2 regions of the Streptomyces sp. CA-179760 genome follow, and region 2 is predicted to be linked to the other one. Evidence: riboswitches for the same ligand, from Rfam matches in the RefSeq annotation. Region 2 holds a riboswitch; the other holds the start of a gene.
What was found. Region 2 has a riboswitch for S-adenosylmethionine ahead of ACQEV8_RS11890 (aminotransferase class V-fold PLP-dependent enzyme). Riboswitches for the same ligand answer to the same signal wherever they lie in the genome.
Positions count from the first base shown of each region.

Region 1: another riboswitch for S-adenosylmethionine. It lies ahead of thrC (threonine synthase); the one in region 2 lies ahead of ACQEV8_RS11890 (aminotransferase class V-fold PLP-dependent enzyme).

Region 1 is NZ_JBNJLZ010000001.1:4,405,915-4,420,420, forward strand. It holds gene ACQEV8_RS19680 (NADH:flavin oxidoreductase) at 1-212, opposite strand, end outside; gene groL (chaperonin GroEL) at 432-2,054, opposite strand; gene ACQEV8_RS19690 (cold-shock protein) at 2,388-2,591, opposite strand; gene ACQEV8_RS19695 (MoaD/ThiS family protein) at 3,040-3,315, opposite strand; gene thrC (threonine synthase) at 3,435-4,721, opposite strand; SAM riboswitch class I at 4,740-4,896, opposite strand; gene ACQEV8_RS19705 (glucosyl-3-phosphoglycerate synthase) at 5,052-5,996, shown strand; gene ACQEV8_RS19710 (alpha,alpha-trehalose-phosphate synthase (UDP-forming)) at 6,082-7,470, shown strand; gene otsB (trehalose-phosphatase) at 7,477-8,340, shown strand; gene ACQEV8_RS19720 (DUF3263 domain-containing protein) at 8,435-8,689, opposite strand; gene ACQEV8_RS19725 (ABC transporter substrate-binding protein) at 8,725-9,978, opposite strand; gene ACQEV8_RS19730 (ROK family protein) at 10,133-11,074, shown strand; gene nagA (N-acetylglucosamine-6-phosphate deacetylase) at 11,074-12,285, shown strand; gene ACQEV8_RS19740 (1-phosphofructokinase family hexose kinase) at 12,400-13,329, shown strand; gene ACQEV8_RS19745 (carbohydrate-binding protein) at 13,367-14,338, opposite strand; gene cdgB (diguanylate cyclase CdgB) at 14,458-14,506, opposite strand, start outside.
Region 2 is NZ_JBNJLZ010000001.1:2,651,096-2,665,601, reverse strand. It holds gene ctaD (aa3-type cytochrome oxidase subunit I) at 1-206, shown strand, start outside; gene ACQEV8_RS11930 (cytochrome c oxidase subunit 4) at 203-601, shown strand; gene ACQEV8_RS11925 (Ig-like domain-containing protein) at 733-1,995, shown strand; gene ACQEV8_RS11920 (hypothetical protein) at 2,115-2,516, opposite strand; gene ctaE (aa3-type cytochrome oxidase subunit III) at 2,662-3,282, shown strand; gene qcrC (cytochrome bc1 complex diheme cytochrome c subunit) at 3,364-4,176, shown strand; gene qcrA (cytochrome bc1 complex Rieske iron-sulfur subunit) at 4,173-5,243, shown strand; gene qcrB (cytochrome bc1 complex cytochrome b subunit) at 5,240-6,862, shown strand; gene trpD (anthranilate phosphoribosyltransferase) at 6,988-8,052, shown strand; SAM riboswitch class IV at 8,127-8,243, shown strand; gene ACQEV8_RS11890 (aminotransferase class V-fold PLP-dependent enzyme) at 8,386-9,753, shown strand; gene ACQEV8_RS11885 (glycerate kinase) at 9,708-10,901, opposite strand; gene ACQEV8_RS11880 (SLC13 family permease) at 10,913-12,328, opposite strand; gene ACQEV8_RS11875 (response regulator transcription factor) at 12,488-13,147, opposite strand; gene ACQEV8_RS11870 (ATP-binding protein) at 13,144-14,506, opposite strand, start outside.

The DNA of each region.
Region 1 (14,506 bases), 1.8 Mb from region 2:
TCGTGCCCGACGTAGGTGCCCTCGGTGACGATGAGGCCGACTCCGGCGGCGGCACGGCGGGAGTAGTACGAGACGACGTCCTCGCCGGGGACGCCGCCCGGGGAGAACATGCGGGTCATCGGCGCCATCGCGATCCGGTTCGGGACGGTCAGGCCGCCCAGCGATACGGGCCGGGACAGGATTTCGGCGGCGCGGGAGGCGGCGGCAGTCACTCAGGGGCTCCTTCGAATACCGGACAGTATGTGCATACGCATAAGACGTACGCTTCAACCGCCCGGCCCGCCCGTGCCATCCCGCCCGCACTGTGACCCCGCACACGCCCGCCTGCGCCCGGACACGCCCGAGGGCGGCACCCCCTGCCGGAAACCCGGAACAGGGAGTGCCGCCCTCGGCAAGACCGTTGATCGACCCGGGGAATCCCAGGAGGTCGATCAGAAGTCCATGTCACCGCCCGGCATACCGCCACCGGCGGGCGCGGCGGCCTTCTCCGGCTTGTCGGCGATGACGGCCTCGGTGGTGAGGAACAGCGCGGCGATGGAGGCGGCGTTCTGCAGAGCGGAACGGGTCACCTTCGCCGGGTCGATGATGCCTTCGGCGATCATGTCGACGTACTCACCGGTCGCGGCGTTCAGGCCGTGGCCGACCTGGAGGTTGCGGACCTTCTCCACGACGACGCCACCCTCGAGACCACCGTTGACGGCGATCTGCTTGAGCGGGGCCTCCAGCGCGAGCTTCACGGCGTTGGCGCCGGTCGCCTCGTCACCCTCGAGGTCCAGCTTCTCGAAGACGGAGGCGGCCTGGATCAGCGCCACGCCACCACCGGCGACGATGCCCTCCTCGACGGCCGCCTTGGCGTTGCGCACGGCGTCCTCGATGCGGTGCTTGCGCTCCTTGAGCTCCACCTCGGTGGCGGCACCGGCCTTGATGACCGCGACGCCGCCGGCGAGCTTCGCCAGGCGCTCCTGCAGCTTCTCGCGGTCGTAGTCCGAGTCGCTGTTCTCGATCTCGGCGCGGATCTGGTTGACGCGGCCGTTGACCTGGTCGGTCGAGCCGGCACCGTCGACGATGGTCGTCTCGTCCTTGGTGATGACCACCTTGCGGGCCTTGCCCAGCAGGTCGACCGTGGCGTTCTCCAGCTTGAGGCCGACCTCCTCGGAGATCACCTCGCCGCCCGTGAGGATGCCGATGTCCTGCAGCATCGCCTTGCGGCGGTCGCCGAAGCCCGGGGCCTTGACGGCGACGGACTTGAAGGTGCCGCGGATCTTGTTGACGACCAGGGTCGACAGGGCCTCGCCCTCGACGTCCTCGGCGATGATCAGCAGCGGCTTGCCCGACTGCATGACCTTCTCGAGGAGCGGCAGCAGGTCCTTGACGTTGCTGATCTTCGAGTTGGCGATCAGGATGTACGGGTCGTCGAGGACGGCCTCCATACGCTCCATGTCGGTGGCGAAGTACGCCGAGATGTAGCCCTTGTCGAAGCGCATACCCTCGGTGAGCTCCAGCTCCAGACCGAAGGTCTGGGACTCCTCGACGGTGATGACGCCTTCCTTGCCGACCTTGTCCATCGCCTCGGCGATGAGCTCGCCGATCTGGGTGTCGGCGGCGGAGATGGAGGCCGTGGAAGCGATCTGCTCCTTGGTCTCGACGTCCTTCGCCTGCTCCAGCAGGGCGGCGGAGACGGCCTCGACGGCGCGCTCGATGCCACGCTTGAGGGCCATCGGGTTGGCGCCGGCGGCTACGTTGCGCAGGCCCTCCTTGACCAGGGCCTGGGCGAGAACGGTCGCGGTGGTCGTACCGTCACCGGCGACGTCGTCCGTCTTCTTGGCGACTTCCTTGACCAGCTCGGCGCCGATCTTCTCGTACGGGTCCTCGAGCTCGATCTCCTTGGCGATGGAGACACCATCGTTGGTGATCGTGGGGGCGCCCCACTTCTTCTCGAGGACGACGTTGCGGCCCTTGGGGCCGAGCGTCACCTTGACGGCGTCCGCGAGCTGGTTCATGCCGCGCTCGAGGCCGCGCCGCGCCTCCTCGTCGAACGCGATGATCTTGGCCATGTGAAGTGGTCCCTCCAGGACTGGGGGTGATTACTTCGGACCGCGCCCGCGCCCGCGACGGACGGCTCGCCAGCCTTGTGGTTCCTTCCCCACCCGGCCTGCGGGCCTCACCGACCCGGTCCTTACGTTGTCACTCTCACCTTCAGAGTGCTAACGCAATGATTAGCACTCGGGCATGGCGAGTGCAAGCGCCTCTCGGGGATCGGGCGGGGCGCTCAGCCACCCGCGAACGGCACCCGGCAGGGCTTTCGAACAGGCCGAAGGGCCCGTACCCCGGGGGTACGGGCCCTTCAGAGAAGACCGATCGCTTGAAGCGTTGGTCGTGGTGCGCGTTCAGGCAGCGACGCGAACCATGTCGGCCTGTGGACCCTTCTGGCCCTGCGAGATCTCGAACTCGACCCGCTGACCCTCTTCAAGGGTGCGGTAGCCGTCCATCTGAATCGCGCTGTAGTGGACGAATACATCCGCACCACCGTCGACCGCGATGAAGCCGTACCCCTTCTCCGCGTTGAACCACTTGACGGTGCCCTGAGCCATGCCTAACTCCCCTATTACTGGCCCTTGCACAGACCCGCACTTCGCGGATCCGGGTCAGACCTCACCCCCCACGGATTGGGGGCGTGCGCCGGAACGCGTCGACCGCGGCCGAATGTATCTGTCCAACTGCCCTCTGCAACAGGTCAATCGGACGAGAATTCTGGACGCGCGGGATCCGGAATGTGGGGAGAATTCGTGCGACTTCAGGGCAAGTCGGGCCACATAAAGGGAACAAAAGCCGCGAAAGGCACACACACTTTGGCTACATCTTGTCGGGCCCGCGGCAGGAATTCAGGGTGCCCGATCAGGGGATCGGGATCGCGTTCCCCAACTGTACCGCGCTCAACCACACAGAATTGCCCCCTCCGCTTCTCTCACGGAGGGGGCAATTCGATGAACGCTCAGTGACGGCCGTTACCGATGGTAATAATCAAGCCGGTCGACCGGTTCAGCCACCGGCGACGGCCGGAATGATCGACACACCGGCACCGTCCGGCGTCGCCGTCTCGAGACCCTGCTCGAACCGCACGTCGTCGTCATTGACGTACACGTTGACGAACCGGCGCAGCTTGCCCTGGTCGTCCAGCACCCGGGCGGCGATCCCGGTGTGGTTCTTCTCCAGGTCGGCGATGACCTCACCGAGGTTCGCGCCCTCGGCGGCGACCTCGGCCTTGCCGCCGGTGTAGGTGCGCAGGATGGTGGGGATGCGGACGGTAACGCTCATGACTTTCAAACCTCCGATTGGGGTATCGCACCTGCTCTAGGGGCGCGGGGCTGTATCGATTTGCGGCTCCGCCGCGTGGGCGCGACCAGCCCCCACCGGCCCGCAGCGAACAACGCTGCTCAGACGAGCCCGGCCTCACGGAACGAATCAAGGCTGGGACGAATGGTCGCGGTCAGCCCCGTGCCCGCCACCGCGTCCAGCGTCTTCAGACCATCGCCCGTGTTGAGGACAACCGTGGTCTTGGCAGGGTCGAGCAGCCCGCTCTCGAGCAGCTTCTTCGTCACACCCACCGTCACCCCACCCGCGGTCTCCGCGAACACACCCTCGGTCCGTGCGAGCAGCTTGATCGCCTCGACGACCTGCTCGTCGTTCACGTCCTCCACCGCACCGCCCGTACGCCGCGCGATGTCGAGCACGTACGGACCGTCCGCCGGGTTCCCGATCGCCAGCGACTTGGCGATGGTGTCCGGCTTCTGGGGACGTACGACGTCGTGGCCGGCCTTGAACGCCGTCGACACCGGCGAGCAGCCCTCGGCCTGCGCACCGAAGATCTTGTACGGCTTGTCCTCGACCAGACCGAGCTTGATCAGCTCCTGCAGCCCCTTGTCGATCTTCGTGAGCTGCGAGCCGGAGGCGATCGGCACCACGAGCTGGTCCGGGAGCTGCCAGCCGAGCTGCTCGCAGATCTCGTACGCCAGCGTCTTGGAGCCCTCGGCGTAGTACGGCCGCAGGTTGACGTTGACGAAGCCCCAGCCCTCACCGGCCGGGTCGCCGATCAGCTCGGAGCAGAAGCGGTTCACGTCGTCGTAGTTGCCCTCGATGCCGACGAGCTCGCCGCCGTAGATCGCGGCCATGACGACCTTGCCCTGCTCCAGGTCGTGCGGGATGAACACGCACGAGCGGAACCCGGCGCGGGCCGCGGCGGCACCCACCGCACCGGCGAGGTTGCCGGTGGAGGAGCAGGACAGGGTGGTGAAGCCGAAGGCGCGGGCGGCCTCCAGGGCCTGGGCGACGACGCGGTCCTTGAAGGAGTGCGTCGGGTTGCCGGAATCGTCCTTGACGAAGAGCTTGCCGGCGTCGACACCGAGCTCACGCGCCAGATTGTCGGCCTTGACGAGCGCCGTCCAGCCCGGGTTGATGTTCGGCTTGTCCGCCACGTCGGCCGGGACCGGCAGCAGCGGGGCGTAACGCCAGATGTTCGCGGGTCCCGCTTCGATGCGCTTACGGAGCTCTTCGGTCTCGTAGGCCGAGAAGTCGTAGGCGATCTCCAGCGGGCCGAAACACTCCTCGCACGCGAAGACCGGGCCGAGGGGGACGCGATGACCGCACTCGCGGCAGCTCAGCGCGGCGGCGGGGCCGAGGTCTACGGTGGATTCGGTGGTGCTTGCAACAGTCTGCGCAGCCATGTGAGGCGAGGCCCTTTCTCCTCATCTTCCTCACGACGCATCTCGCCGTGAGACGGATTTGGCACCTTCCCGAGCCGGGAGCCTCGCGCATGTGGTCGACAGTGACCTACGAGTACCGACTGGAGGGTTGCCGGGACTTCAACGGGCCGTTTCCCTCTGTCCCTCTGGATGAGCTGTATTCGGTTGTCGACGTGGGTTGACCCCGGACATGCGATGGTCACCCGCGTTGTTCAAGACTGTAACCGACGACCAGGACAGTTGAGATAGTCGTCCGAACCGCGAGATGGCTCACAGCCCGTCCCGCCGAGAGTACGCAGAGGAGCCGCCACGGTGCTGGAAGAAGTCGAGCGCTGGCTGAGCACCCGTTCCTGGTCCGCGACCGATCGCCCCCTCCACCAGATACTGGCCGCGAAGCAGCGCACGGGCCAGACGGTCAGTGTGGTGCTGCCCGCGCTGAACGAGGAGGAGACGGTCGGCGACATCGCCGCCGTCATCCGCCACGACCTGATGCGGCAGGTGCCGCTCGTCGACGAGCTCGTCGTCGTCGACTCCGGCTCGACGGACCGTACGTCGGAGGTGGCCGCGGCCGCGGGCGCGACGGTGGTGCACCGGGACGCGATACTCCCGCGGCTGCCCGCGGTGCCCGGCAAGGGCGAGGTGCTGTGGCGCTCGCTGCTCGCCACCCGCGGGGACATCGTCTGCTTCGTCGACGCGGACCTGCGGGACTTCTCCTCCGACTTCGTCTCCGGGATCGTCGGGCCGCTGCTCACCGAGCCGGACGTGGACCTGGTGAAGGCCATGTACGACCGTCCCCTCGGCGGCGCCGCCGGGCAGGGCGGCCGGGTCACCGAGCTGATGGCCAGGCCGCTGCTCAACATGCACTGGCCACGGCTGGCCGGCTTCGTGCAGCCGCTCGGCGGCGAGTACGCGGCCCGCCGCTCACTGCTGGAGCAGCTGCCGTTCCCCGTCGGGTACGGCGTCGAGCTGGGCATGCTGGTGGACGCCCTGCACCTGGCGGGGCTGGACGCCCTCGCCCAGGTCGATGTCGGGGTGCGCAAGCACCGGCACCAGGACGGGCAGGCACTGGGCCGGATGGCCGCCGCGATCTACCGCACGGCCCAGCTGCGACTGGCCCGCGGGCATCTGATCCGGCCGTCCCTGACGCAGTTCGAACGGGGCGGGGACGGCTTCGAGCCGCGTACGTACTCCGTGGACACCGAGGAGCGTCCGCCGATGGTGGAGATCGCCGAGTACCAGGCGCGGAAGGCAGCCTGACCGGGGCTGTTTTTCGGCCGCACGGGTCGAGGGGCTTCCAGGTCCGTACGTTTGAGCGTTTGTGGGCCGGGCTAGGTTGAGGGCTATGGCTTCTACGTACGGTGCTGCACAGGTGCTGGTGGCCTCCAACCGCGGCCCGGTCTCGTACGCGGTGGGCGAGGACGGTTCGCTGAACGCCAAACGGGGCGGCGGCGGACTGGTCTCGGGGCTCTCCGCGATCGGCTCGGACGCGGACGCGCTGTGGGTCTGCTCGGCGCTGTCCGACGGCGACCGCGAGGCGGTCCGGCGCGGGGTCGGCGAGGACGGCGTGCGGATGCTGGACATCCCGGCCGACGTGCACGCCGACGCGTACAACGGCGTCGCCAACTCCGTGCTGTGGTTCGTCCACCACATGCTGTACCAGACCCCGCTGGAGCCGGTCTTCGACGCGGAGTTCCGGCGGCAGTGGACGTCGTACGAGAAGTACAACCGGGCGTTCGCCCAGGCGCTGGCCGAGGAGGCGGCGCAGGGTGCGGCGGTCGTGGTGCAGGACTACCACCTGACGCTGGTGCCCGGCATGCTCCGCGAGCTGCGGCCGGACCTGAGGATCGGGCACTTCTCGCACACGCCGTGGGCGCCGCCCGAGTACTTCCGGATGCTGCCGGACGATGTGGCCGGGCAGGTGCTGCGCGGCATGCTGGGCGCCGACCGGCTGGGCTTTCTCACCCAGCGCTGGGCGGACGCGTTCGTCGCGTGTGCCGAGCGGTTCGCCGGCGGGCTCGGGGACACGCGGGTCGGCGTGCACGGGCTGGGGGCCGACGCGGACTTCCTGCGGAAGCGGTCGCACGAGCAGGACGTCGAGGAGCGGATGGCCGCGCTGCGGGAGCAGATCGGCGAGGGCCGCCGCACCATCGTCCGGGTCGACCGCACCGAGCTGTCGAAGAACATCGTGCGCGGCCTGCTGGCGTACCGGACGCTCCTCGACTCCCACGCCGAGTGGCGCGAGCGCGTGGTGCACGTGGCCTTCGCGTACCCGTCGCGGCAGGACCTCGCGGTGTACCGCGACTACACGGCCGAGGTGCAGAGGCTGGCGGACGAGATCAACGAGCGGTACGGGACACCGGGCTGGACTCCGGTCGTGCTGCACGTCAAGGACGACTTCGCGCGCTCCCTGGCCGCGTACCGGCTGGCCGACGTGGCGCTCGTCAACCCCATCCGCGACGGCATGAACCTCGTCGCGAAGGAGGTCCCGGTCGTCTCCGACGCGGGCTGCGCGCTGGTGCTGTCCCGGGAGGCGGGGGCGTACGAGGAGCTGGGCGAGGACGCGATCACGGTGAACCCGTACGACGTGACCGGCACGGCGGCGGCCCTGCACGAGGCGCTCTCGATGCGCCCGGAGGAACGCGCCGAGCGCGCCAAGCGGCTGGCGGCGGCTGCGACCGCGCTGCCGCCCGCGCAGTGGTTCGTGGACCAGCTCGACGCGTTGAGGGGCTGAGCGGTGATGAGCCCGAAGGCGTTGCCGACACCCGTGACGAAGGCCGGGCAGGAGGGGCTGGACGCGATCCTCGCCCGCCCGGGCGAGGCGCTGATCGGTCTCGACCTCGACGGGACGCTCGCGCCCATCGTCGCCGATCCCGAGAAGGCCCGGGCCCACCCCGAGGCAGTGCCCGCGCTGGCCGCGCTCGCGCCGAAGGTCGCCGCCATCGCGGTGATCACCGGCCGGCCCGCCGAGGTCGCGGTGCGCAACGGAGGCTTCGCCGACGTTCCCGGCCTCGAGCACCTCGTCGTCCTGGGGCACTACGGCGCCGAGCGGTGGGACGCCCGTACCGGTGAGATCAGCGCCCCCGCCCCGCATCCCGGAGTCGCGGGCGTCCGCGCGGAACTGCCCGAACTACTCGAACGGCTCGGGGCGTCGCAGGGGACCTGGATCGAGGAGAAGGGCCGGGCCGTGGCCGTGCACACGCGCCGGGCCGCCGACCCTGGGGCCACCCTGGACCAGCTGCGCGAGCCGCTCACCGGCCTGGCCGGCCGCCACGGCCTGATCGCCGAGCCCGGCCGCATGGTCCTCGAACTCCGCCCGCCCGGCATGGACAAGGGCGTCGCCCTCACCGAGTTCGCCCGGGAGATCGGCGCCGGTTCCGTCCTCTACGGCGGCGACGACCTGGGCGACCTGCCCGCCTACTCCGCCGTCGACCACCTCCGCGCGGACGGCACCCCGGGCCTGCTGGTGTGCAGCGGCAGCGACGAGGTGACCGAGCTCAGGGAGCGGGCGGACGTGGTGGTGGACGGCCCGGAGGGAGTCGTACGGCTGCTGGGCGCGCTGGCGGACCGGATCGGCCAGAGGGACCAGTGGGTACGGACCTAGGGGCGCGGGGCTGTATCGATTTGCGGCTCCGCCGCGCGGGCGCGACCAGCCACGACGCACCCGCACCCCGCGACGGTCGAACACCTCACGGACCTCAGCGTTCAGCCCGGCGCGTCTCCCGTATCCGCCGCAGCCGATTCACCGTGACCGGGTCGTGGGCCAGCGCCCTGGCATCGTCCAGCAGGGCGTTGAGGAGCTGGTAGTAGCGCACGGGGGCGAGCCCCAGCTCCTCCCGTACGGCCCGTTCCTTCGCGCCGGGGCCGGGAAAGCTCCGGCGTTCGAGCGCGAGGATGTCCCGCTCCCGGCGCCCGAGCCCCTGCTCAGCCGTGCCCTCGTCGTCCTCGTCCATGCCAGGCACCGTAACGCCCGCCACCGACAGTCGGACTACTCCGCGTTCTCCGCCCGGGACGCCTCCGTCTGGAGCTGCCCGAGAACGGCAGAGGGGCTGCCGCCGGGGGCGACGGCCTTACCGATCCGCTGCTTGATCTCTGCGCTGACGTCGGCCCAGGAGGTCTTGCCGACCGGGTAGAGCTCGGACGTCAGCAACTCCTCCAGGAACGGCCTGAGGTGCCGGTCCTGGTCCGAGACGGACATGGCCCCGGACGCGGAGGTGGTGACCGGCAGCAGATCGTACTGGCGGGAGAAGTCCAGCACGTTCTTCTCGCTGTAGACGAAGTCGAGGAAGTCGCCGACCTGGTCACGGTGGCCGTTCTTGCGGAAGGCCGTCATCCAGTCGGCGACACCGAGCGTGGACTTGCTCGTGCCTTCCTTGCCCGGCGTCGGCACCATGCCGTACTTGACGCCCTTCTTCGCGGCGATGTTCATCAGCGACGGGTGCCCGTTGACCATGCCGACCTCGCCCTTGGCGAAGGCGGCGTACGCGTCGGCCCGGTTGAGTTCCCCGGGCGCGACCGGCCCGGTCAGGCCCTTGCCCACCAGGTCGTCCTTGAGCCAGGAGAAGGTGTCGATGTTCTCCGGGGAGTCAATGCCGTAGCCGTCGACGGTGTCGGTGTAGCCGCCCCCGCCGCTGAGCATCCACTGCATGCTCTCGGCCGGCGCCTCCTCCGGACCGAGGGGCAGAGCGTACGGGTAGGTCACGCCCTCGGCCTTGAGCGCCTCGGCGTCGTCGGCCAGGTCGTCCCAGGTCTTGGGCGGGGTGATGCCGGCCTCGGAGAAGAGGGCCTTGTTGTAGAAGAGCACGCGCGTGGAGGAGGCGAACGGCATGCCGTACTGCACGCCCTTCACCTGGCCCGCGGAGGCCAGCTGCCCGACGAAGTCGGCCTGCGTGGGTATGGAGAGCAGGTCGTCGGCCTTGTAGAGCTGGTTCTGGGCCGCGTACCCGGCGTACGAGCCGATCTGTGCCATGTCCGGCGGGTCACCGGCGGCGACCATCTCCCTGACCTTGCGGTCGACGTCGTTCCAGGAGTAGACGCTGACGTCGATCTTCACACCGGGGTGGTCGGCCTCGTACTCCTCGACGAGCTTGTCCCAGTATTTCTGGGAGCTGTTGGCCTCGCTGTCGCCGTAGTCGGCGGCGACCAGTTTCAGGGTCACGTCGGCCGAGCCGCCCGTCACGCCGCAGCCGCCGAGGACCGCCGTCATGCCCAGCGCGGACACCACCGCGATCGTTCCTGCCATCCGCCGCCGCTGCACCGCTGTTCTTCCCCAACCCTGGCGTCACTCGCCAAACTCTGGCGTGGTCCGCCACCGAAACTTTTCGATATTCGGAATAAGGTCTACACCACGTGAGTGGACTAGACCTCTCGCGGGTCCCCGGGTCACACTGTGTTCCGTGAGACATGTCATCGCCCTCGACGTGGGCGGCACCGGAATGAAGGCCGCTCTGGCCGGGCCCGGGGGCGAGGTGCTGCACCGGTCCCGCCGGGCCACCAGACGCGAGCAGGGTCCGGAGGCCGTCGTCGCGGCCATCCTCGACTTCGCCGCCGAGCTGCACGCCTACGGCGCCGAGCACTTCGGCACGCCCGCGGCCGCCGCCGGTGTGGCCGTCCCCGGCATCGTCGACGAGGCGCGGGGCACCGCCGTCTACGCCGCGAACCTCGGCTGGCGCGACGTCCCGCTGCGCGACGCCCTCGCGGAACGGCTGGGCGTCCCGGTCGCCCTCGGCCACGACGTGCGCACCGGCGCTCTCGCCGAGGGCCGGGTCGGCGCGGGCCGCGGCGCCGACCGGTTCCTGTTCGTGGCGCTGGGCACCGGCATCGCGGGCGGCATCGGCGTCGAGGGCCGGGTCGAGTCGGGGGCGCACGGCTTCGCGGGCGAGATCGGCCACATCGTCGTACGGCCCGGCGGGGCCGCGTGCCCGTGCGGGCAGCGCGGCTGCCTGGAGCGCTTCGCCTCGGCGGCGGCCGTCAGCGAGGCCTGGGCCGCGGCCTCCGCCGACCCGGACGCGGACGCGGCCGACTGCGCGAAGGCCGTCGAATCCGGCGACCCACGGGCCCGGGCGGTCTGGCAGGAGGCGGTGGACACCCTCGCCGACGGGCTGGTCACGGCCCTCACCCTGCTCGACCCTCGAACCCTGATCATCGGCGGCGGACTGGCGGAGGCGGGGGAGACGCTGTTCGCGCCCCTGCGCGAGGCCATCGACCGCCGCATCACCTTCCAGAAACAGCCGTCGATCGTCCCGGCGGCCCTGGGTGACTCGGCCGGATGTCTGGGGGCGGGCCTGCTCGCCTGGGATCTCCTCGACCAGACCGACCGTTCGGAGGCAACCACCTGATGGCAACTCCCTCAGGGGCGCGGGGAACTGCGCGAACAACCACGCACACCCCGCACCCCGCGACGACCGGACAGCCCACAGTCCTGTCCGGCGCGACCGTCGTCCTCCCCACAGAGACGGTCCAGGGCGGCCGACTGCCCATCGACGGCACCCGCATCGCCCACACAACTCCCGAAAACGCCCAGGTCATCGACGTAACCGGCCACTACGTCATCCCCGGCTTCGTCGACCTGCACAACCACGGCGGCGGCGGAGCCTCCTTCACCTCCGGCTCGGCCGAGGACATCCTCAAGGGCATCCACACCCACCGCCTGCACGGCACGACCACCCTGGTCGCCTCGACCGTCACCGGAGACATGGACTTCCTCTCCGAGCGAGCCGGCCTGCTCAGCGAGCTGGCCGAGCAGGGCGAGATCGCCGGCGTCCACTTCGAGGGCCCGTTCATCTCCCCCTGCCGCAAGGGCGCCCACGCCGAGGACCTGCTGCGCGACCCGCACCCCACGGACGTCCGCAAGCTGATCGACGCGGCCCGGGGCCAGGCGAAGATGGTCACGCTGGCCACCGAACTCCCCGGCGGCCTCGACTCCGTACGCCTCCTGGCCGACCAGGGCGTGATCGCGGCGATCGGCCACACGGACGCGACCTACGAGCAGACGGTCGAGGCCATCGACGCGGGCGCGACGGTGGCCACCCACCTCTTCAACGCGATGCCGCCCCTCGGCCACCGCTCCCCCGGCCCGATCACCGCGCTCCTCGAGGACGACCGGATCACGGTCGAGCTGATCAACGACGGCACGCACCTGCACCCCGCCGCGCTCCAGCTGGCGTTCCACCACGCGGGAGCGGAGCGCGTGGCGTTCATCACGGACGCGATGGACGCGGCCGGTTTCGGCGACGGCCGCTACTGGCTCGGCCCGCTGGAGGTGGAGGTCGCCGACGGCGTGGCCCGCCTGGTCGAGGACGGCACGATCGCGGGCTCCACCCTCACCCTGGACCACGCCTTCAAACGGGCGGTCACGGTCGACGGCCTGTCGGTCGAGGACGCGGTGCGGGCACTCTCGGCGACCCCTGCCCGCCTGCTCGGCATGGCCGACCGCATCGGCTCCCTGGAGCCCGGCAAGGACGCGGACCTGGTGCTCCTGGACGCCGATTTCGAGGTGAAGGGCGTGATGCGCCGGGGCGAATGGGTGGTCGGTCCCCAACTGAGCTGATCCGTCCCGCAGTCGGGAGACGGTGGCCGAGTCCGGGACTGGGCCGACCGCCGCCTCTTTGGCATGATCAGGGAACGTTCACGGCAACAAGCGCGTCTGGGGGAGGTCGGCCCGGTGATCCTCACGGTCACGCTGAACACCGCTCTCGACATCACCTACCGCGTACGGTCCCTCAGGCCGCACGCCTCCCACCGCGTCTCCGAGGTGACGGAACGCCCCGGCGGCAAGGGCGTCAACGTCGCCCGGGTCCTCGCGGCCCTCGGGCACGAGGTGACCGTGACGGGGTTCACGGGCGGTGCGACGGGCCGGGTCGTCCAGGAACTCCTGGCCCCGGCGCCGGGCGTGGTGGACGCGCTGGTCCCGGTCGCGGGCCCGACCCGCCGCACCGTCGCCGTGGTCGACGACCGGTCCGGCGACACGACGCAACTCAACGAACCGGGCCCGACGATCACCCCCACCGAGTGGTCGGCCTTCCAGGAGACCTACGAGACCCTGCTGGCGTCCGCCTCGGCAGTGGCCCTGTGCGGCAGCCTCCCACCGGGCGTCCCGGTGGGCGCGTACGCGGGCCTGGTCCGCACGGCCCGCTCCTTCTCGGTCCCGGTCCTCCTGGACACCAGCGGCGAACCCCTGCGGCGAGGCGTCGCCGCCCGCCCCGACATCATCAAGCCCAACACCGACGAACTGGCAGAACTGACCGGCTCCCACGACCCGGTGCGAGCCACCCAGGACGCCCGCCGCCGGGGTGCGCGCGCGGTGGTCGCGTCCCTGGGCGCGGAAGGCCTGCTGGCGGTAACCCTCGAGGGCCGCTGGCGCGCCGCCCCACCGACCCTGGTACGAGGCAACCCGACAGGCGCGGGCGACTCGGCGGTCGCGGGCCTGCTCTCGGGCCTGGTGGAACACCTCCCCTGGCCGGACCGCCTGGCCCGGGCGACGGCCTTGTCGGCGGCGACGGTGCGGGCGCCGGTGGCCGGGGAGTTCGACAGGGGTGTGTACGAGGAGTTGCTGGGGAGCGTGACGGTGACGGGCGAGGCGTCTGCGGCGTAGAGCGCGGTTGGTCGGTTCCGCTCGTGCCGCCGACGTATCAACTCGTCCGGCTGCCCTTCTTCAGATAGAACTGGTCGAGCACCGCGTCGCACTTGTTGCCCTCGTTGCAGGCGAGCTCGATGGTGTTGGTGCCCTTGTTCAGATTCACCGTGGCGAAGGTGTTCTTCCAGCCCTGTTCCCAGTCGCCCTTGGGCGAGCCCCCGAAGTTCTTCATGCTCAAGGGCCTGGAGAGGGCATCGCCGTTGACCACCAGGGTCGCGTCGGCGTCCGTGCCCGGGACGCCGTAGTTCACGTAGAGCGTGTAGGCGCCGGCCTTCTCGATACCGTCCACCGTCCAGGTGATCTTGGCACCGACCTGGTTGAAGCCCGTCACATAGACGCCACCGTCGGCCTTCGCGCCCTTGAATTCCGACGCGGTCGACATGCCGGGGCTGAGGCGCAGGGCCTTCGCGTCGGCCTTCGGCAGGTCGGCCTGGCTCGCCGCGCTCTTACTGGCCGACGGACTCGGCTCGGTGCTCTGGGACTGGTTCTGATCCGAGCCGGCCTGGTCCTCGGGCTTCTTGTCTTCCTTGTCGCCGCTCAGCATGGCGATGCCGATGCCGATCACGACCGCCGCGACCACCGCGACCGCGCCGATCAGCAGGCCCTTGGTGTTCGGGCCGCGGCCGCCCCGGCCGCCCCCGCCGCCGGGCACCTGGTGCTGGGGGGAGGTGGCCGCTCCGCCGCCGGGCAGTGTCTCGGGGGCCGCGTAGTGCGCGTTCGGCCGGCCGTGGCCGCCCTGCTGCTGGGGGCCCTGGCCGTACGCCGCGGTCTGGCCCGCGCCCGCCTGCGCCTGAGGCTGCTGCTGGCCGTAGGAGCGGGTGCCGACCGCACGCACCCGGTTGACCGAGTTCGGGTAGCCGTAGCCCCCGGACGGCGGCTGGGCTCCGTTGGCCTGCCCGTCGGCGTAGAGATAGCCGAACGGGTCGTCGTCCTCGGGCGTGCTCGCGCCGTTGTTGCCGGGCGTCATCCCTTGGTCTCCTCAGTCAGGTGCGGTGCGATGCGGTACGGGTCGTAAGACAGCGAGCCTACCCGCTCCCAGTGACCCAAACAGGTGACTCAGACCGCATCAACTCGCTGACCTCGGGTTCACCCAGCGCGTCTGTGTTGTTTGGGACGAGATCGTTTCTCGACGTAC
Region 2 (14,506 bases):
TCGACGACCCGTGGGGCTACGGCCGCTCCCTGGAGTGGGCCACCTCCTGCCCGCCGCCGCGGCACAACTTCATCACCATGCCGCGGATCCGCAGTGAATCCCCGGCGTTCGACCTGCACCACCCGGAGATCGCCGCTCTCGATCAGCTCGAGAACGTGGGCCACGGCGACAAGGCCCTCGCTGGCGGCAAGGAGGCCGGCAAGTGAAGATCCAGGGCAAGATGTTCATGTGGCTGAGCTTCTTCGTCCTCGTCATGGCGGTCGTCTATGGCGTGTGGTCGAAGGAGCCGGCCGGTACCACGGCCCTCTTCCTGACCTTCGGCCTGTGCATCATGATCGGCTTCTACCTCGGCTTCACGGCCAAGCGGGTCGACGTGGGCGCGCAGGACAACAAGGAGGCGGACGTCGCGGACGACGCCGGCGAGGTCGGGTTCTTCAGCCCGCACAGCTGGCAGCCGCTCTCGCTGGCGATCGGAGGCGCCCTCGCCTTCCTGTCGGTCGCCATCGGCTGGTGGCTGATGTACTTCTCGCTGCCGATCATCCTGATCGGCGTCTGGGGCTGGGTCTTCGAGTACTACCGCGGCGAGAACCGCACCCAGTAACACGCGCCGAGCGCTTCAGGGGCCCGGACACTCCGAGAGGAGCGTCCGGGCCCCTTCCTTTGCCGCAACATGTGTCACTCGTACGAGTCTCTCGGCGTGCCGGTGTTGACGGGTCTTCCTAGCGTGAGGCCATGAGCCACACAGCGATAGTCAGGCCCCGCACCGTCGTCAGTTGCACGCTGCTGGTGATAGCCCTCAGCGCGGGCGTCACCACCGCCTGCGGCTCGGACGGCAATCCGCTCTCCCACCGCCCCTACGACGCGGCGGACCAGATCTCCTTCAACGGCCCCTCAGAGGGCCATGAGAAGGCCGACCCGGACAAGCCCCTGGAAGTGGTCGCCGAGGACTCCGACGGGCGCATCACGGACGTCACGGCCCACGATGCCGCCGGACGCTATCTGGCGGGCGAACTCGCCGCCGACGGCAGCCGCTGGCACAGCACCGCTCCGCTCGCCGCCAACGCCGGCTACACGGTCCGGGTGAGCACCGAGGACGAGGACGGGGCGCCCGGCCGCAAGGTTGTCACCTTCGACACCGGCAAGCCCACCACCAAGAAGCGCCTGGACGTCACCTTCGGCCCCAGGACGGGTACCTACGGCGTCGGCCAGCCCGTCACCGCCGAGCTGAGCCGGGCCGTCAAGGACAGGGCCCAGCGGGCCGTCGTCGAACGTGCGCTCAAGGTCACCTCCATACCCGCGGTGGACGGCGCCTGGCACTGGGTGGACGACAAGAAGCTCCACTACCGCCCGAAGGACTACTGGCCCGCACAGGCCACCGTCCAGGTCCGCAGCAACCTGGAGGGCATCAAGATCGGCGACCGCATGTGGGGCGGCGGCAAGGCCAAACCGCTGACCATCACCACCGCCGACAAGCTGATAGCCGTCACGGACGCCTCGGCCCACCAGATGACGGTCTACAAGAACGACGAGATCATCCGCCAGATACCCGTGACCACGGGTATGCCCGGCTACGACACCCGCAACGGCGTCAAGGTCGTCCTGGCCAAGGAAGGCACCGTCCGCATGACCAGCGCCAGCATCGGCGCCTCGGACTTCTACGACCTGATCGTCCACCACTCGGTCCGGGTCACCAACAGCGGCGAGTACGTCCACGCCGCCCCCTGGTCGGTCGGCTCCCAGGGAGCCGCCAACGTCAGCCACGGCTGCACCGGCATGAGCACCGAGAACGCCGCCTGGTTCTACGACACCGTCCGCGAGGGCGACATCGTCAAGGTCATCAACTCCGGCGGCGACACCATGGCCCCCTTCGGCAACGGCTTCGGCGACTGGAACCTCGACTGGCAGAAGTGGCGCACGGGCAGCGCCCTTCTGGGCGGCACCCCGGACGGCCCCTCGGCGGCGGACAGCGCCCGACTGCGCCCGCAGAGCGTCTAGACGCCCTCAGGGCATCGTCCCCCAGGGGCGCGGGGCTGTATCCATATGCGGCTCCGCCGCGGGGGCGCGACAAGCCACAGCCCACCCGCACTCGCCGAACAACCGGGAGTCCCGAGTCCCTAGGCGTTCAAAGCCTTCTTCTCCCGCAGCAAAGAAGCCAGGGCGGCAGCGAACTCCACCGGCTCCACCGGCAGCGTCACAGCCGACTCCGCGCGGCTCCAGGTCGCCAGCCACGCATCCTGCGGCCGCCCGATCAGCAACAGCACCGGCGGGCAGTGGAACACCTCGTCCTTGATCTGCCGGCAGACCCCCATGCCCCCCATCGGCACGGCCTCACCGTCCAGCACACAGACGTCGATCCCACCCCGCTCCAGCTCCCTGAGCACCGCGTCCGGAGTCGCACACTCCAGGAACTCCACCACAGGGACGTCCGGAGCCGGCCGTCGGCCCGTGGCGAGCCGCACCTGCTCGCGGGTGTTGGAGTCGTCGCTGTAGACCAGCACCGTGGCGGTCGGCTGCATTGTTCCTCCGTGACGTCAGCGTCGTAAGGACAGGCCCGATGGGCGGGATGCTACTCCCTTGAACACCACGTCAACACCGGTACGACAAGGGAAGACACTCCGAACGGCACCCCCCGGAGTGAGGGCGGGATAAGCGACCGACATAATGTCGGTCGTGGCGACAGCAACGACAGCAGAAACCGGGCACGCGCACCCGTCGGTCAATCGGCCGAACCTCACCAGCGTCGGAACCATCATCTGGTTGAGTTCCGAGCTGATGTTCTTCGCGGCCCTCTTCGCGATGTACTTCACCCTGCGATCGGTGACGGGTCCCGATCACTGGAAGGAGATGGCCGGCCATCTCAACTTCCCGTTCTCGGCGGCGAACACCACCATCCTGGTGCTCTCCTCGCTCACCTGCCAGCTCGGCGTCTTCGCCGCCGAGCGCGGTGATGTGAAGAAGCTCCGGATGTGGTTCATCGTCACCTTCGTGATGGGTGCGATCTTCATCGGCGGTCAGGTCCTCGAGTACACGGAGCTGGTCAAGGAGGCGGGCCTGTCCCTGTCCTCCGACCCCTACGGCTCGGTCTTCTACCTGACCACCGGCTTCCACGGCCTGCACGTGACGGGCGGTCTCATCGCCTTCCTGCTGGTCCTCGGCCGGACCTACGCGGCCAGCAGGTTCACCCATGAGCAGGCGACCGCCGCGATCGTCGTGTCCTACTACTGGCACTTCGTCGATGTCGTCTGGATCGGCCTCTTCGCCACGATCTACATGATCAAGTAGCAGGGCCCGCATCCACGCGTGCTCCACGAAGCGCGCATCCCAGAAGCATCGACGCAGAAGATCCTGACACCGGGGTAATCCGTGAAAAAGCTCTCCGCACGACGACGCCACCCGCTGGCGGCGCTCGTCGTCCTACTCCTCGCGCTGGCATGCACCGGGGGGCTGTATGCCGTGTTCGCACCGACGAGCCCGGCGAAGGCCGACGAAACCGCCCAGTCCCTCACCATCGAGGAGGGCAAGAAGCTCTACTCGGTCGGTTGCGCCAGTTGCCACGGCACCGGCGGTCAGGGCACCTCCGACGGGCCGAGCCTGGTGGGTGTGGGCGCCGCGGCCGTCGACTTCCAGGTGGGCACCGGCCGGATGCCGGCCGCCACCTCGCAGGGCCCGCAGGTCCCGGCGAAGAAGAACATCTACTCGCAGGCCGAGATCGACCAGCTCGCGGCGTACATCGCCTCGCTGGGCGCCGGTCCGTCCATCCCGACGGAGGAGCAGTACGGCCCCGAGGGCGCCGACATCGCCGAGGGCGGTGAGCTGTTCCGCACCAACTGCGCGCAGTGCCACAACTTCACCGGCAAGGGCGGCGCGCTGACGCACGGCAAGTACGCGCCGACCCTCGAGGGCGTCTCCGCGAAGCACCTCTACGAGGCCATGCAGACCGGCCCGCAGAACATGCCGTCCTTCCCCGACACCACGCTGTCGGAGGAGAACAAGAAGGACATCATCGCTTACCTCGACGCGGTCAACAGCGACAAGACCGAGAGCCCCGGCGGCCTCGAGCTCGGCGGCCTCGGGCCGGTCAGCGAGGGCCTGTTCGGCTGGATCTTCGGTCTCGGCGGACTGATCGCCGTCGCCGTGTGGGTCGCCGCCCGGACCGCAAAGGCCAAGAAGTCATGAGTAGCCAAGACATTCCAGAAGAGAACCTGCCCGCCGAGCACGCGGGACGTGACGAGCACGGTCACGACGCGGTGAGCGTCCCGGACGACAAGCACCCGTTCGCCGACCCGGGCCTGCCTCCCCACGAGCACCGGATCCAGGACATCGACGAGCGGGCCGCCAAGCGGTCCGAGCGCTCGGTCGCCCTGCTGTTCACGGTGTCGATGCTGGCCACCGTCGCCTTCATCGCCTCGTTCGTGGCGATCCCGGTCGACAAGTCGGTCTTCATCTTCCCGCTGGGTCACATCAGCGCCCTGAACTTCGCGCTGGGCATGACGCTCGGCATCGCGCTGTTCTGCATCGGCGCGGGCGCCGTCCACTGGGCGCGCACTCTGATGTCCGACGTGGAGGTCGCCGACGAGCGGCACGCGATCGCGGCGACGCCCGAGGTCCGCGAGAAGGTCTTCGCGGACTTCAAGCAGGGCGCCAAGGAGTCCGCGCTCGGCCGCCGCAAGCTGATCCGCAACACCATGCTCGGCGCGCTCACGCTGGTGCCGCTCTCCGGTGTCGTGCTGCTGCGCGACCTCGGCCCGCTGCCCGGCACCAAGCTCCGCCACACGCTGTGGTCCAAGGGCAAGCTGCTCGTCAACATGAACACGAACGAGCCGCTGCGGGCGTCCGACGTCGCGGTCGGTTCGCTGACCTTCGCCAAGCCCGAGGGCCTGGAGGAGCACGACCACGAGTTCCAGAACGAGATCGCCAAGGCCGCCCTGATGATCGTCCGGATCCAGCCGGACAACATCAAGGACAAGCGCGAGCTCGAGTGGTCGCACGAGGGCATCGTCGCGTACTCGAAGATCTGCACCCACGTCGGTTGCCCGATCTCCCTGTACGAGCAGCAGACGCACCACGTGCTCTGCCCCTGCCACCAGTCCACCTTCGACCTCTCCGACGGTGCCCGAGTGATCTTCGGTCCCGCCGGTCACGCCCTGCCGCAGCTCCGCATCGGCGTGAACGACGAGGGCTATCTTCAGGCGCTCGGCGACTTCGACGAGCCCGTCGGCCCTGCTTTCTGGGAGCGCGGATGAGCACTGCACAAGACCGCCGCAAGGCACCCGCGGGTGAGCGGGTCGCCGACTGGGCCGACGGCCGCCTCGGGATCTACTCCCTGGCCAAGGCCAACATGCGCAAGATCTTCCCGGACCACTGGTCCTTCATGCTGGGTGAGATCTGCCTCTACAGCTTCATCATCATCATCCTCACGGGTGTGTATCTGACGCTGTTCTTCCACCCGTCGATGAACGAGGTGGAGTACCACGGCAGTTACGTCCCGCTCCAGGGGCAGCTGATGTCGGAGGCGTTCGCCTCCACCCTGGACATCAGCTTCGACGTCCGCGGCGGTCTGCTGATCCGGCAGATCCACCACTGGGCGGCGATCATCTTCCTCGCCGGCATGTTCGTGCACATGATGCGCGTCTTCTTCACCGGCGCGTTCCGCAAGCCGCGTGAGATCAACTGGATGTTCGGCTTCCTGCTGTTCGTCCTGGGCATGTTCACCGGTTTCACCGGCTACTCGCTCCCGGACGACCTGCTCTCCGGCACCGGTGTCCGCTTCACGCAGGGCGCGATCCTGTCCGTGCCGATCGTGGGCACGTACATCTCGATGTTCCTGTTCGGCGGGGAGTTCCCGGGCACCGACTTCGTCGCCCGGTTCTACTCGATCCACATCCTGCTGCTGCCGGGCATCATGCTCGGGCTCGTGGTCGGCCACCTGATCCTGGTCTTCTACCACAAGCACACCCAGTTCGCGGGTCCCGGACGGACCAACAAGAACGTCGTCGGCATGCCGCTGCTGCCGGTCTACATGGCCAAGGCCGGAGGCTTCTTCTTCCTGGTCTTCGGTGCCATCTCGGCCCTCGCCGGCATCGCGACGATCAACCCGATCTGGGTCCTGGGCCCCTACCGTCCCGACCAGGTGTCGACCGGTGCCCAGCCCGACTGGTACATGGGCTTCGCCGAGGGTCTGATCCGTGCGATGCCGGGCTGGGAGGTCAACTTCTGGGGCCACACGCTCGTCCTGGGCGTGTTCATCCCGCTGGTGCTCTTCGGTGTCTTCCTCGGGATCATCGCCCTCTACCCGTTCATCGAGTCGTGGGTCACCGGGGACAAGCGCGAGCACCACATCCTGGACCGGCCGCGCAACGCCCCGACCCGCACCGGTGTCGGTGTCGCGTGGGTCACCGGCTACATCATCATGCTGATCGGCGGTGGCAACGACATCGTCGCCACGCACTTCCATCTGTCGATCAACTCGGTCACCTGGTTCGTCCGGATCGGGTTCTTCGTCGGACCGGTCCTCGCGTTCATCGTCACCAAGCGCATCTGCCTCGGCCTGCAGCGCCGGGACAAGGAGAAGGTGCTGCACGGCCGCGAGTCGGGCATCATCAAGCGCCTGCCGCACGGTGAGTTCATCGAGGTGCACGAGCCGCTCAGCCAGGAGCAGATGTACACGCTCACCGCGCACGAGCAGTACCAGCCGGCCGAGATCGGTCCGACGGCCGACGAGAACGGTGTCGAGCGCAAGGTGAAGGGCTCCGAGAAGCTGCGCGCCAAGCTCAGCGAGTCCTACTACGGCGAGGGGGCCCAGATCCCGAAGCCCACCGCCGAGGAGTACCGGGAGATCACGAGCGGCCACGGCCACCACTGATCGCTGCTTCGCCACGCCACAGAAGGGCCTCGTCCGGTGTTCGGACGGGGCCCTTCGTGGTGCCCGGGGCTGGATAGGGTGGGACCACTGCTTTTACGTGACGTACGAGGACCCAGGAGCGGCTGATGAGCGCTGTGACCCCCGCTGGAGGCGACACCGCGGCGGGCCGCTCCTGGCCCGCCCTGCTGAACGGCCTGCTGGACGGCAGGCACCTGAGCGCGGACGACACCGCCTGGGCGATGGACCGGATCATGCGCGGCGAGGCGACCGAGGCGCAGATCGCGGGCTTCGTGGTGGCCCTGCGGGCCAAGGGCGAGACCGTCGAGGAGATCAACGGCCTCGTCCGGACGATGTACGAGCACGCGAACGTCATCGAGGTGCCCGGGGCGACGGTCGACATCGTCGGCACGGGCGGTGACGGCGCCAAGACGGTCAACATCTCCACGATGTCCTCGATCGTCGTCGCCGGCACGGGCGCGAAGGTCGTCAAGCACGGCAACCGGGCCGCGTCCTCGGCGTCCGGGGCCTCCGACGTGCTGGAGAAGCTGGGGGTCAATCTGGAGCTGCCCCTGCACCGGGTCGCGGAGGTCGCCGACGAGGCCGGGATCACCTTCTGCTTCGCGGTGAAGTTCCACCCGGCGCTGCGCCACGCGGGCGCGGCTCGCGGCCAGCTGGGCATCCGTACGGTGTTCAACGCGCTCGGCCCGCTGACCAACCCGGCCCGGGTGCGCTCCCAGGCCGTCGGTGTGGCGGACCCCCGCATGGCACCGATCGTCGCGGGCGTCTTCGCCGAGCGCGGCAACTCGTCCCTGGTCTTCCGGGGCGACGACGGCCTGGACGAACTGACCACCACGGCCACCTCCCGGGTGTGGATCGTCCGGGACGGCAAGGTCACCGAGGAGTCCTTCGACCCGCGCGACGTGGGCCTCGAGCTGGTCCCCGTGGAGGCCCTGCGCGGCGCGGACGCCTCCTACAACGCGGAGGTCGCGCGACGGCTGCTGGAGGGCGAGACCGGGCCGGTGCGGGACGCGGTGGTGCTGAACTCGGCGGCGGCGCTGGTGGCTCTGGAGCCGATGGCGGCACCGCTGGCCGACCAGGTCCGTGCCGGGATGGCGAAGGCGGCGGAGTCGATCGACTCGGGGGCGGCGAAGCGGACCCTGGAGCGCTGGGTGGCAGCCAGCAACGCGTAGCGGATCCCGTACGGCGTCCCGCGATCCGGACTCGGGTTGCGGGGCGCCGATCTTTTCACGTACTTTCCTGACCAGGTCATGAGTGACAGTCATGAGGCCCCGGCCGACTGTCCGGCAACCCTCCGTCCGTGGCGGGGTGCCCCGGGTGAAGACCGGGCCGTAGGCAGCGAGGTCTACGGCAAGCGCGGACCCCTCGCACGCTTTTGATTCAGCGAGGGCAGGGGTCCTGGTCGTCGAGGAGCCCCCCGTGAGCAAGCGAATGCGATAGGGCCGCAGAGCCCCGCCTCCGCGCACCCCTTTTCTCTCACCCCTGTCTCTCACGGGAGTTCCGCCATGTCTGTCTCCACCGCTGCCGCCGACCAGTCCGTTTGTGCCTCGCTGCCCGTTCTCGGCCGGGATGTCACCGTGCCGCTCGTGACCGGCGGCGAGGTCACCTACGCCGCGCTCGACTACGCCGCCAGCGCCCCGGCGCTCCAGCGCGTCTGGGACGACGTCGCCGCCTACGCGCCGTACTACGGCAGTGTCCACCGCGGCGCCGGGTACCTGTCCCAGCTGTCGACCGACCTCTTCGAGAACGCCCGGCGGATCGTGGCGGAGTTCCTCGGCTGCCGGGACGGTGACCAGGTGGTGTTCACCCGGTCCACCACCGACTCCCTGAACCTCCTCGCCGCCGCGCTCCCGGACGGCTGCCAGGTCTTCGTCTTCGAGACCGAGCACCACGCCTCCCTCCTGCCGTGGCGGAACGCGCGCGTCACCTACCTCGACGCCCCGAGCAGCCCCGGCCAGGCCGTCGAGACCCTGGAGCGCGCCCTCGCCGACCGGGACCCCTACGGTCCGGCCCTCGTCTGCGTCACCGGCGCCTCTAATGTCACCGGCGAGCTGTGGCCCGTACGGGAGCTCGCGGCGGCCGCGCACGCCCATGGCGCCCGGATCGTGCTGGACGCCGCCCAGCTGGCCCCGCACCACCCGGTGTCCGTCGCGGACCTCGACGTCGACTGGGTCGCCTTCTCCGGGCACAAGCTGTACGCGCCCTTCGGCTCCGGCGTCCTGGCCGGCCGGGCCGACTGGCTGCGCGAGGCCGACCCCTACCTCGCGGGCGGCGGTGCCTCGCGCAAGGTCGCGCGGCGTACGGACGGCGGCGTGGACGTGGAGTGGCACGACAGCGCCGCCCGGCACGAGGCCGGTTCCCCGAACGTCATCGGCGCCTACTCCATCGCCTCCGCCTGCACGGCGCTCACCGAGGCCGGGTTCGACAACCTGGTCGCACGCGAGCGGTACCTGATCGAGAAGGTGCGTACGGGACTCGCCGAGGTGCCGGAGGTCCGGATCCTCTCCCTCTTCGGTGACGACGCCCCGCGCGTCGGCGTCATCTCCTTCGTGGTCGAGGGCTGGAACAGCTCCCACTTCGCCGCAGCCCTCTCCGCCGAGTACGGCATCGGGGTGCGGGACGGGCTGTTCTGCGCCCACCCCCTCCTGCGGACCCTGCTGGGCAGCGACCCACAGACCCAGGGCGAGTGCGGAGCACCGGAGGCGGCTCCCGGGGAGAAGTCCCTCAACGCCATCCGGGTGAGCTTCGGCGCGGGCACGCCCGACGAGCACGTCGAGCGGTTCGTCGACGCCGTGCGTGAGCTGGTCCGGGACGGCGCGCGGTGGAACTACCGTACGGAGGACGGCCGTTGCGTCCCCGACACCTCCGCGTGAGCCGGTAGCCGGGCACCCAGAAGGATCATTCCCAGGGCGCGTTCGGTCGCGTCCGTGAGGAGTTCGGAGGCCCGCACCAGGGCCTCCGCCAGGGCCATCGGTGCCGGCAGGATGCCGCTGAACGCGTCCACGCCCGGCACCTGGTGCGCGCCCTCGCCGAGCGTGCCCGCGAGGGCCAGGACCGGGCGGCCGTGGAGCTTGGCCCGCCGGGCCACCTCGGCCGGGACCTTGCCGCGCGGTGTCTGGTGGTCCAGGGCGCCCTCGGCGGTGATGACCAGGTCGGCGCGGGCCAGGCGGGCGTCCAGGTCGAGATGGTCCAGCAGCACGTCGAAGCGGGGGAGGAGCCGGGCGCCGAGGGCTGCGAGACCGGCTCCCAGGCCGCCGGAGGCTCCCGTGCCGGGACCGGAGCGGAGATCGGTGTCCGGGACGGCGACGTCGCGGGTGAGGACGAACGCCCAGTTCTCCAGTGCGGCCGACAGCTCCTCGACCTGGAGAGGCGTCGCGCCCTTCTGCGGGCCGAAGACCCGGGCGACGCCCCGCTCGCCGCACAGCACGTTGTAGGGATTGCAGGCGACGAGCAGCTCCACCTCCGCCAGCCGGGAATCCAGGCCGTGCGGATCGATGCGGTGCAGGCGCGCCAACGCGGCGCCTCCGTACGGCAGTTCCCCGCCCTCCTCGTCCAGGAGCCGGGCCCCGAGCGCCTGGAGCGCGCCCGCGCCGCCGTCCGAGGTGCCAGAGTCGCCGCAGCCGACGAGGATCCGCCGGACGCCCAGGTCGAGCGCGGAGCGGATCAGTTCGCCGACGCCGTAGGTGGTGGTGGCGCCCGGGTCGCGCAGGTCGCGCGGGACGAGGGAGAGGCCCGCGACCGCCGCCATCTCCACCACCGCCGTGTCCCCGGAGCCCAGCAGGGCGAAGTGGGCGCCGATGGTCTCCCCGGTCGGACCGGTGGCGGGCACGGTGACGAGCCGGCCTCCGGTCGCGGCGGCCAGGGCGAGCGCCGTGCCCTCGCCGCCGTCCACCAGCGGAACCAGGTCGATCTCGGCGTCGGGCAGGACTCGGCGGACACCAGCGGCGATGGCGTCGGCCGCCGCCTCCGCGGACAGGGACTCCTTGAAGCCACTGGGGGCTACGACGACACGGGTCAGCATCAGGACTCTCCTCAACGGGTGACGGACACGCCGAGCAGCGGCCACACCGCGACGGCGAAGAGCAGGACCAGCGCGGCGGTCAGCGGCGCCAGGAACGCGGACAGCCGCAGCAGGTCGCGCGGGGTGTAGGTGGGGGTGCCGGGGAGCTGCGCGAAGAGCGTGACCGGCTTGGCCGAGGCGGGCAGGGTGTGGCAGAAGCCCGCGGCGGCGGTGGAGGCGAGCGCGGCGGCGACCGGGTTGACGCCGACGCCGACGGCGGCGGCCACGACCAGCGGGACCAGGACCGACGAACGGGCCGAGCGGGACTGCAGGACCAGGTGGGCCGCCGTACTGACGGAGATCACGATCGTGAGGAACAGCACCGGCGATTCGCCCGTGGGCAGCCCCGAGACCAGCCACTTCGCCGCTCCCGAGTCGGCGAGCGCGACGCCCATCGCCATCGTCGCCGCCATGAACAGCAGCAGCGACCAGGGGACGGTCTTCAGCGCGTCCTTCAGACGGACGGTGCCGAGGGCGGGGGAGGAGGCGATGACCGCGCCGATCAGCGCGACCAGGGCGGGCGGCACCCGGTGCAGCGGCTCACTGCACCACAGCAGCACCACCGTGGCCAGAAGCAGGGCGCAGCGCTTCTCGGCCTGGTTCCAGGAGCCGGTCACCGGCTGCTCGCTGTGCTCCTGGACCTGCTCCGGGGTGATGCTGACCGGGCCGCGGCGGTCCGCCCGCCGGGTCGTCGTCAGCATCACCAGCTCGGCGGCCAGATGAGACGAGGCCACGGCCAGCGGCAGGCCGAGCAGCAGCCACTCCGTGAAACCGATGTGCTGCCCGGTCGTCTCCCACAGCACCGACACGGTGATCAGATGCGCGCCCGCACCGATCAGGGTCGCCACCGCCGACAGAAGGATCACGGTCGGAAACAGCAACGCCAGCATCACCACCAGTCGCTTCCGGTCGGCGAGAACCTTCGCGAGGGCGAGGAACACCGGCAGCGCGAGCGCGGCCCGGCCCGAGGTGGCGGGCACCGCGAACGCCGTGACGACGAGCGCGGCCGTCGTCAGGTGCACAAGCTGCCGTACGGTGCGGGCACCGCTGACCAGGAACACCGCCGCCCGGCCCGCGAGCCCGGTCCGGCTCACCGCGGCCGCCAGGACGAACGCGCAGATCAACAGCCACACCGTGGCATCGCCGAGCGTGCCGAACAGGGTGTCGCTGCTGATCACCCCGGTCACCGTGAGCGCGAGCCCGGCGCCCAGCGCGATGTAGGTGTCGTCGATCGACGTCCCGATCCAGGCGCAGGTCGCCAGCACGAACACGGCGAGCGTGAGACGGGCGTCGCCGCCGAGTCCCGGGAAGTTCACGGGGACCGCGAGCAGCGCGCACAATGACAGCGCCAGGCAAAGGGCGGTGGTGGAGCGCAGGTTCAGGGTCACGCCATAGACGATCGGCGAGAGCGGTGAGCCCTCCATGAGCCTTGCATGAAGGAGTTTTCACCCGCCCCAGGGGCGCGGGGCTGTATCGATGTGCGGCTCCGCCGCGTGGGCGCGACCAGCCACACACGACCCGCACCCGGCAACGGCGAACACGTCGCACTACGGCACCCGGTACCCCATCCCCCGCACCGTCTCCACCCGCTCCGCCCCCAGCTTCTTCCGCAGCGTCCGCACATACACATCCACGATGTTGGACCCCGGATCGAAGTCGTACCCCCACACATGGGACAGGATCTGCTCCCGGGACAGCACCTGGCCCGGATGCCGCAGGAACAGTTCCAGCAGCACGAACTCACGAGCCGTCAGGTCTACCGTCCGCTCCCCGGACCGTGCCCGCCTGGTACGGAGATCGAGGCTCAGCGAGCCCGACCTGAGCACCGTCACCTCCGGCGCCCGCGCCGCCGTACGGAGCCTCAGCCGTACCCGGGCGAGCAGTTCCTCGAAGCGGAACGGCTTGGTCATCCAGTCGTCGGCGCCGCCCTCCAGACCGGCCACCGTGTCCCGTACGGAGTCCCGCGCGGTCAGCACGATCACCGGCACCGACACCCGCGCCTCGCGCAGCTCGCGCAGGATGGTGAAGCCGTCCCGGCCGGGCAGTCCGATGTCCAGGACGACGAGGTCGAAGCCGCCGGTCAGGGCGTACTCGTAGCCCGCGTCGCCGTCGGTGACGACGGTCGTGGTGAAGCCGTTGGAGCGCAGGCCCTTCTCCACGAAGGAGGCGATGCGCTCCTCGTCCTCGACGATGAGGATGCGGTTCACGTGGGGTCCCCTTCCGGTGCCCGGGGTGCGTGCAGGACGAGGGCGAAGCCGGCGCCGCCACCGGGCGGGTCGTAGAGCCGTACCCGGCCCCGGTGGCCCTCGGCGATGGCCTTGACGATGGACAGCCCGAGGCCCGCGCCGGAGCCCCGGGCGCCGCGGCGGGCCGTGCCGCGCCGGAAGCGTTCGAAGATCACCTCGGCGTCCTGGGGCTGCACCCCTGGGCCGGAGTCGGCGACGTAGAGCTCCAGGTCCGGGCCGTCGGCGCGGGAGCCGATACGGATGGTCTGGCCGGTCGTGGTGTGCTGCACGGCGTTCTGCGCCAGCTGCACCATGGCCTGGGTGATCCGCTGCGGATCCAGCTCGGCCTCCAGGTCGGCGACCCCGTCGAGCCGCCAGTCGCGTTCGCCCAGGGTGCGGGCCTTGACGTAGACGTCGGCGGTGAGTTCGGCGACCTGGACCGGCTCGGTGGTGACGAAGTCGGGGCGTTCGGCCTTGGCGAGCAGCAGCAGGTCCTCGACGATGCGGCTCATCCGGTCCAGCTCGTCGGTGACCAGCCGGACCGTCTCCTCGCGCTCGGCCGGGTCGTCGCCCATCAGCTCCAGATGGCCGCGCACGATGGTGATGGGGGTACGCAGTTCGTGCCCCGCGTCGTCGACGAACTCGCGCTGGGCGGCGAAGGCCCGCTCCAGCCGGTCGAGCATGCCGTTGAACGTCTCGGCGAGGGCCGCTATGTCGTCGTTGCCGTGCACCGGGATCCGCCGGGTGAGCCCCTGCTCGGTGAGCTGGGCCGCCGCGGTGCGCACCACCCGCACGGGTTTGAGGATCCGCCCGGCGACAGCCCAGGCGATGCCGACGGTCAGCAGCAGGGCGGCCCCGGAGATGACGAGCAGTGTGCGGAACATGTCGTTCACCCGGGCCTGCTCGCGTTCCGGGTGGAAGGCGACGACGAACGCGGCGTCCGGCGCCCGGCCCTGCTGGGCCACCGTGACCTTGGCCCAGCGGATCTCGCCCTCCGGCCGCTGGAGCACCCCGGAGGACTCGGGCGAGTCGAAGACGGCGCGCTTGGCGGCGGGATCCCGGTGCAGGGGCAGGGCGACGGGCAGGTCGTGCCGCTGGCGGATCTGCCGGGGGCCGTCGCCCGCCCGGCCGACCAGGCCGATCAGCTCCTCGTCCGCGTCGGGGTACTGCCGTTCCAGGAACACCGTCAGCAGCCGGTTCGCGTCGGTGAACGGGCGGCCCGTCTGTGGATCCCCGCCCCGTTCCTCGAAGTTGGCGAACTCGCCGGTCTCCTGGGTGAGCAGGCGGTTGATCCGGTTGTCGACGTCCCGCAACAGGAAGGAGCGGGTGGTCATGGCCACC